Linked DNA regions of Blastochloris viridis. The protein of the gene in region 2 binds, or shares a complex with, the protein of the main gene of each other region. Links are inferred from orthologs where the notes say so. Each region holds a gene or a part of one and is shown on either strand. Other genes may lie near its edges.

Region 1 (3,448 bases), 360 kb from region 2 along the record:
TGAAGCCCCTCGCGCAATGCTGCGCGTGAGGCGATTTCGAACGCCAACGCCGAGGAATCGACCTCGTGATAGGCGCCATCAACCAGCTGGACCTTGAGGTCCACCACCGGGAAGCCGGCGACGACGCCGGATCCAAGCACGGACTGCAGGCCCTTTTCGACGCCCGGCAGGTATTCCTTCGGAACCGAGCCACCAACGACCTTCGATTCGAACTCGAAGCCCTTGCCCGGCTCGTTCGGCTCGCACACCAGCTTGACGCGGGCGAACTGCCCAGTGCCGCCGGTCTGCTTCTTATGCGTGTAGTCGATCGTGGTCGCCCGCGTGATCCGCTCGCGATATGCCACCTGCGGCGCACCGATATTCGCGTCGACCTTGTAGGTGCGGCGCAGAATGTCGACCTTGATGTCGAGGTGCAGCTCGCCCATCCCCTTGAGGATGGTCTGGCCGGACTCCTGATCGGTCGACACGCGGAAGGACGGATCCTCCGCTGCCAGCTTCTGCAGCGCTACGCCGAGCTTTTCCTGGTCGGCCTTGGACTTCGGCTCGATCGCGATCTCGATGACCGGATCGGGGAACTCCATCTTCTCCAGGATCACCGGCTTCAGAGGATCGCACAGCGTGTCGCCGGTGCGAGCGTCCTTCAGGCCGGCCAGCGCGACGATGTCGCCAGCAAAGGCTTCCTTGATGTCCTCGCGCGAGTTCGCATGCATCAGCAGCATGCGGCCAACACGCTCGCGCTTCTCCTTGATCGAGTTGAGAAGCTGCATGCCGCTCTCGAGCTTGCCCGAGTAGATGCGGCAGAAGGTGATGGTGCCGACGAACGGGTCGTCCATGATCTTGAACGCGAGCACGGAGGTCGGCTCGTCGTCGGACGGATTGCGGACAACCTCTTCCTCGTTGCGCGGGTCGGTACCGCCGATGGCACCGCGATCGAGCGGCGACGGCAGAAAATCGACCACCGCATCGAGCAGCGGCTGCACGCCCTTGTTCTTGAACGCCGAGCCGCACAGCACCGGGTTGAACGTCCGGGTGACCACGGCTTTGCGCACCAGACGCTTCAACGTCGCCTCGTCGGGCTCGACGCCCTCGAGGTAGGCGCTCATCACCTCGTCGTCGAGATCGACCGCAGCCTCGATCAGCTTGGTACGATATTCGGCCGCCTTGTCGGCGAGATCGGCCGGAATGTCGTCCTCGCGATACTTCGCGCCGAGCGCCTCGTCGTCCCAAATGATGGCGCGCATGCGGATGAGGTCGATCACGCCGCGGAAATTGCTTTCCGAGCCGATCGGCAGCTGCAGGCACACCGGCTTGCCGGCGACGCGTGTCACGATGTCGTCGACGCACTTGAAGAAGTCAGCGCCGATCTTGTCCATCTTGTTGACGAACACGACGCGCGGCACGTTGTACTTGTCGGCCTGGCGCCACACCGTCTCGGTCTGCGGCTCGACGCCCTGGTTGCCGTCGAGAACGCACACCGCACCATCGAGCACGCGCAACGACCGCTCGACCTCGATGGTGAAGTCGACGTGACCTGGCGTGTCGATGATGTTCAGACGCTTGCCATTCCAGAAGCAGGTCGTCGCGGCGGACGTGATGGTGATGCCGCGCTCTTGCTCCTGCTCCATCCAATCCATCGTCGCGGCGCCGTCGTGCACCTCGCCGATCTTATGGCTCTTCCCGGAGTAATAGAGGATCCGCTCCGTGGTCGTCGTCTTCCCGGCATCAATGTGGGCCATGATGCCGAAATTGCGGTAGTCCTCGATCGGATGGCTACGGGGCATGAGAATGTCCTCGACGGGCGCGCGCGACCAGCGTCACCAACGATAGTGAGAGAAGGCGCGGTTCGCTTCCGCCATCTTGTGGGTGTCTTCGCGCTTCTTAACCGCGTTGCCGCGATTGTTGGAAGCATCGAGCAACTCGGCCGACAAGCGGTCGATCATTGTCTTTTCGTTGCGGTTGCGCGAAGCGCCGATGATCCAGCGGAACGCCAGAGTCTGGCGACGCTCCGGCCGAACCTCGACCGGCACCTGATAGGTGGCACCGCCGACGCGCCGCGACCGCACTTCGATCGCAGGCATCACGTTTTCGAGCGCCTGCTGAAACACGCCGAGCGCGTTCGCCTTGGCGCGTCCTTCGATCACATCGAAGGCGCCATAGACGATCTGCTCGGCAACCGACTTCTTGCCCTGCTTCATGATCGAATTCATGAAGCGCGAAACGACGACATTCCCGAACTTAGGATCGGGAAGGACTTCGCGGCGCTCGGCACGATGACGACGGGACATCGTTGGCTCCCTTACTTCGGCCGCTTGGCGCCGTACTTCGAACGGCGCTGCTTGCGATTCTTGACGCCCTGGGTGTCGAGCACACCGCGCAGGATGTGGTAGCGCACGCCCGGCAAGTCCTTCACGCGGCCGCCACGGATCATCACCACCGAGTGCTCTTGGAGGTTATGACCTTCGCCCGGGATATACCCGATCACCTCGAAGTGGTTGGTGAGGCGAACCTTCGCGACCTTGCGGAGGGCCGAATTCGGCTTCTTCGGCGTGGTCGTGTAGACGCGCGTGCAGACCCCGCGTTTCTGCGGGCTGCCCTCCAGATGGCGGGCCTTTTCGCGATAGACGCTCGCCACGCGGGGCTTGCGGATCAGCTGGTTGATCGTCGGCATGGTTCGCCTTCGGACCCTTTTGTTTCGTCTCTCGACCGAACTCACCCGCGACGGCGGGTGTCATACCCGCAATCGCGAAACGGCCGCCCATGTTCGAACAGCCCAAACGCCGTAAACGCCGCCCGCCATTTGGCGGAGAGCGTTTCGCTGCAAAAGAGGACCGCAGCAGAAATTCCACTGCGTTCATGCAACCTGGGGCTTGCGCCTGGTTTCAGCTTTCGCCGGCTACTGCGACAGCGTCTCGGATCCCTGCGTCCACGCTAGGCGCGCGGATCGGGCGGAACCGACCGCCTGTCGAAAGTCCGGCGTTTCTAGAAGCTGTGCTGCGAGGCGTCAAGCCTGAAAACGCTTGGAAACCATCCCGGTCGGACGATCGATGCATTCCGCCGCCATTTCAGGTGGTATTTACTCACGCCCCAGGTGCACGGCAGCTATGCCCGCCTCGCCTTAAGCCGCCTTTGGGTGCCTTCACCGCGCCAAACCGGCCGGAATTTCCCGCGAAACGGTTAATTTTGCGCCAACTCACCGCTGCATTTGGAAACGATTCTTTCCTGAGACGGAATCGTCACCGTTGCGACCAAAGCCCGCACGGAGGGGGAATCGCGGCCTCGCCGGTCACAATGACCCCCGCCAATGCTGATCGGCGCCGCTAACCCTCGTGCCGGATGATTCGAAATGCGCAGATGATTCGAAGAAAATCCCGGCGCAGACGCAACGTTCCGATTCGAAGCAGGTGCTTTCACTGCAGCCGGTGCTGACGGGCGATCAGCTTCCTGACGT
Region 2 (3,699 bases):
AAGGCCCACGCCGGCGGCCTGGCGACCGTCGTCTTCGGCGGCTCCTTGTCCTTTGCAGCGGAATCCTTTGCAGCAGTCGGGGGGCGCTCGCGGGTTGGCTCCTTCGCCGGCGCGAGCGCGGACTCCTGGCCGCCGCCGTCCATCACCAGTTCGGCGCGGAGGGCGCCCGTCAGCTCGATGGTGCGGGGCAGGGGATTGGCCGGCAGCTCCGCGACCTTGCCGAGCGGATCGGGTCGCCGCGGCGGGCCGGGATCGATGACGAAGCGCGCCAGCACCGCGTCGGTGCCGTAGCCGCGCAGCCGGATGGCCGGCGGCGAGGCATCGGTCGCGGCGGCCGGCATGTCCACCATCACGTCGACCCGGGCGCCGGGCGGCAGGGCAAGGGTCGGCCGGCCGAGCTCGAACACCTCGGCGGGCTGGCCGTCGACTGCGACCACCACGGGCTTGAGGCCGCCCTCGAACGTCAGCGCCGCGATGCGCGCCGTGGTGGCGTTGATCAGGCGCAGGCGGACGCGGTCGCTCGCCTTCACGGCAACGTCCTGGCCGGGCTGGCCGTTCAGGGTGGCGAGCGATCCGACCCGGCCGGCGGTGCCGGGCTCGGCGACCGTGGAGTCGAGGGCGCCGGCCGCGGTGATGAGCCAGTCCTGCAGCAGAAGAACGAGGTCGTGGTCGGCCGCCGGCGCCGTGTCCTCCTCGACGATCAGCGCGCCGGCGAGGCCGCGGCCGAGTTGCTCGACGCTGTTCGTGTGGTACCAGAAGGTGCCGGCGTCCGGGCAGGTGAAGCGGTAGTCGAAGCTGGCGCCGGGGGCGATCGGCGGCTGGGTGAGGTGCGGCACGCCGTCCATGCGGTTGTCGATGCGCAGGCCGTGCCAGTGGATGGCGGTGGGCCCGGGCAGTTCGTTGGCGGCGGTGACCCAGACTTCGCCGCCGCGCCGCACCTTCAGCACCGGGCCGGGCACCGCGCCGTCGAATCCCCACGCTGGCGTCGGCGGCGAATCGGCGCCGCGCAGCGCGGCGCTGGCCGGCCGCAGCGCAAGGCGGCGCGGCGTCCGCTCCGGTGCGGCCGGCTCGGCGGACGGCCGGCTCGGCGCAAGCGCGACCAGCCAGACGAGGGCGCCGCCCAGCACGATGCGGCGGGACATACGGCGTTGGGTCATTCGGCATCTCTGGGTTCAGGCTCGGGCGGCGCCGTGTTATGTCATCGATCGTGGCGGGACGCGCCGTCTTCGCTGTTGGTCGTGGCGGTCTTGCCGCATTTCCCGCTGGAATCGGGGGAAGTGCGTGCTATAAGCCGCCTCCCGACCGACCACGAGCGCGAGCCCGTGTCGTTGCGGGCGTGGCGGAACTGGTAGACGCGCTGGATTTAGGTTCCAGTGACGAAAGTCGTGGGGGTTCGAGCCCCTCCGCCCGCACCATCTCCCGCGAAGTCGGGTCGTGACGCCCTTTAACCTTGGGAAAAGCGGCCAGTGCTTGACCCGCGCGGGGCGGGACAGACCTTCGATTCGAAAGAGCGCGACCATGCAGGTAACCCAAACCGTTGACGAAGGCCTGAAGCGCGAGTTCCGCGTGGTTCTCGAGGCCAGCGACCTCGACCGTCGCGCCATCTCCCGCATCGAGGAACTCAAGGACCGAGTCCGTATCAACGGCTTTCGGCCCGGAAAGGTGCCGCTGGCCCACCTCAAGCGGCTCTATGGCCGCTCGGTGATGGTCGAGGTGATCGAGCAGGCGGTGGCCGAGGCCAACAGCCAGATCGTCGCCGACAACAGCTTGAAGCTCGCACTCGAGCCCAAGGTGACCTTCCCTGAGAACCAGGACGCGGTGCAGGCCGCGGTCGAGGGTCAGGCCGACCTCACCTACACCGTGGCGCTGGAGGTCCTGCCCGAGATCGTGCTGGCCGATTTCACCGCCATTGCGGTCGAAAAGCCGGTGGCGCCGGTCGAAGACGCCGACGTCGATCAGGCGATCGACCGCCTGATCGACCAGAACCGGCCCTATGAGACCCGTCCGGAGGGCAGCGCGGCCGAGCCGCGCAACCGGGTGACGATCTCGTTCAAGGGCACCATCGGCGGCGAGCCGTTCGATGGCGGCACTGCCGAGGATGTGCCGGTGGTGCTGGGCTCCGACACCTTCATCCCGGGCTTCGAGCCGCAACTGATCGGCATCAAGGTCGGCGAGACCCGCACCGTCAACGTCACCTTCCCGGCCAACTATCTGGCGCCGCACCTCGCCGGCAAGGATGCCGCGTTCGAGGTGACCTGCACCGAGATCGCCGCTCCCGGCGTGGTCGAGGTCGACGATGCCTTCGCCAAGACGCTCGGAATCGATACCCTCGACGGCCTCAAGGATGCCATCCGCAACCGCCTGAGCGGCGAGCGCGACGGTCTGTCCCGCGCCCGGGTCAAGCGGGCGCTGCTCGATGCGCTCGACGAGCGTCACAGCTTCGCGCTGCCGGACGGCCTGGTGGCCCAGGAATTCGACAGCATCTGGGGCCAGATCACCAGCGAGATGCAGCAGGCCGGCAAGACCTTCGCGGATGAAGACACCACCGAGGAGGCCGCCCGCGCCGAGTATCGCAAGATTGCCGAGCGTCGTGTCCGCCTCGGCCTGGTGCTGGCGGAGCTCGGAACCAAGGCTGAGATCAAGGTGACCGACGACGAGGTCACCCGCCAGCTGGTCGAGCGCGCCCGCAGCTTCCCCGGTCAGGAGCAGCAGGTGTGGGACTACTACCGCAAGAATCCGAACGCTCTGGCCAGCCTGCGCGCGCCGATCTTCGAGGAGAAGGTGGTCGATCACCTGCTGACGCTGGTTCAGGTGACCGAGAAGCGGGTGAGCAAGGAAGAATTGTTCCGCGAAGAGGACGCCGATAAGCTGGCCGGGTGAGGTCCGCACGCGCCGACTCATGCGATGTTTCGCGGACGGCCGTCGGCCGGCAGTACTTGAAATTCCTGCCGACGGCACCACCCTTCCGGACTGCGCGAGCGAGGCTCAAGGCCATGCTTGCGCACTTCAGCTTACGGCAGTGCCATTGCGAGGATCACGATGCGCGACCCCATCGAAACCTATATGAACCTCGTCCCGATGGTGGTCGAGCAGACCAACCGCGGCGAGCGGGCCTATGACATTTTCTCCCGCCTGCTGAAGGAACGTATCATTTTTATCACGGGCCCGATCGAGGATGGCATGTCCACGCTCATCGTCGCCCAGTTGTTGTTCCTGGAAGCCGAGAATCCGAAGAAGGAAATCTCGATGTACATCAACTCGCCGGGCGGGGTGGTGACGTCGGGACTGGCGATCTACGACACCATGCAGTTCATCCGCCCGCCGGTCTCGACGCTGTGCGTCGGTCAGGCGGCGTCGATGGGCTCGCTGCTGCTGGCGGCGGGCGAGGCCGGGCTGCGGTTTGCGCTGCCGAATGCCCGCATCATGGTCCACCAGCCCTCCGGCGGCTTCCAGGGTCAGACCTCCGACATCCTGATTCACGCGCGCGAGATCGAGAGCCTGCGGCGCCGGCTGAACGAGATCTACGTTCACCACACCGGCCGCACCGTGAAGGAAATCGAGGACGCGCTGGAGCGCGACAACTTCATGACCTCGTCGGTCGCCAAGGATTTCGGTCTGGTCGATCAGGTGATCGACAAGCGTCCCGACGAGGCCGCCAAGGACCTCAAGGCGTCCTGACCGTCCGTTCGCGGCGCCGGC

Evidence for each region. The genes of interacting proteins can lie anywhere in the genome.
Region 1: the proteins of tig (region 2) and rpsG are in contact, whole or in part, in a crystal structure (PDB 3GTY), measured with the Thermotoga maritima proteins. The link is inferred for Blastochloris viridis from one-to-one orthologs. Residues at the interface, in WP_004081061.1 of Thermotoga maritima: Glu122, Val124, Val129, Leu130, Tyr133, Glu188, Gly259, Ile262, Tyr263, Glu266, Ser270, Glu273, Gln274, Glu277, Arg308, Gln311, Ile312, Ser315, Tyr316, Glu325, Arg329, Arg336, Leu363, Phe366, Trp367, Arg373, Leu377, Arg381, Leu384, Glu387; in WP_004081843.1 of Thermotoga maritima: Lys34, Lys52, Lys55, Glu59, Arg62, Gln63, Glu66, Asn67, Lys69, Val71, Arg95, Ala109, Lys110, Lys111, Gly112, Arg113, Pro114, Glu117, Glu121, Ile124, Ala125, Tyr127, Asn128, Asn129, Thr130, Gly131, Lys135, Asp139, Arg142, Met143.

Annotation. Positions count from the first base shown.
Region 1 is NZ_CP012946.1:1,502,300-1,505,747, reverse strand. What follows is about bases 551-3,294. They hold rpsG (30S ribosomal protein S7), read right to left. Parts: upstream 2,286-3,294; coding sequence 1,815-2,285; downstream 551-1,814. Other genes in these bases: rpsL (30S ribosomal protein S12), read right to left, coding at 2,297-2,668; fusA (elongation factor G), read right to left, coding at 551-1,781. In the rest of the region: more of fusA, read right to left, coding at 1-550; BVIR_RS06650 (hypothetical protein), read right to left, coding at 3,408-3,448.
Region 2 is NZ_CP012946.1:1,139,277-1,142,975, forward strand. Bases 705-3,699 are described here. They hold tig (trigger factor), read left to right. Parts: upstream 705-1,518; coding sequence 1,519-2,880; downstream 2,881-3,699. Other genes in these bases: BVIR_RS05065 (multicopper oxidase family protein), read right to left, coding at 705-1,157; BVIR_RS05080 (ATP-dependent Clp protease proteolytic subunit), read left to right, coding at 3,040-3,678. Also shown: more of BVIR_RS05065, read right to left, coding at 1-704. UniProt on the Bacillus subtilis protein: Involved in protein export. Acts as a chaperone by maintaining the newly synthesized protein in an open conformation. Functions as a peptidyl-prolyl cis-trans isomerase.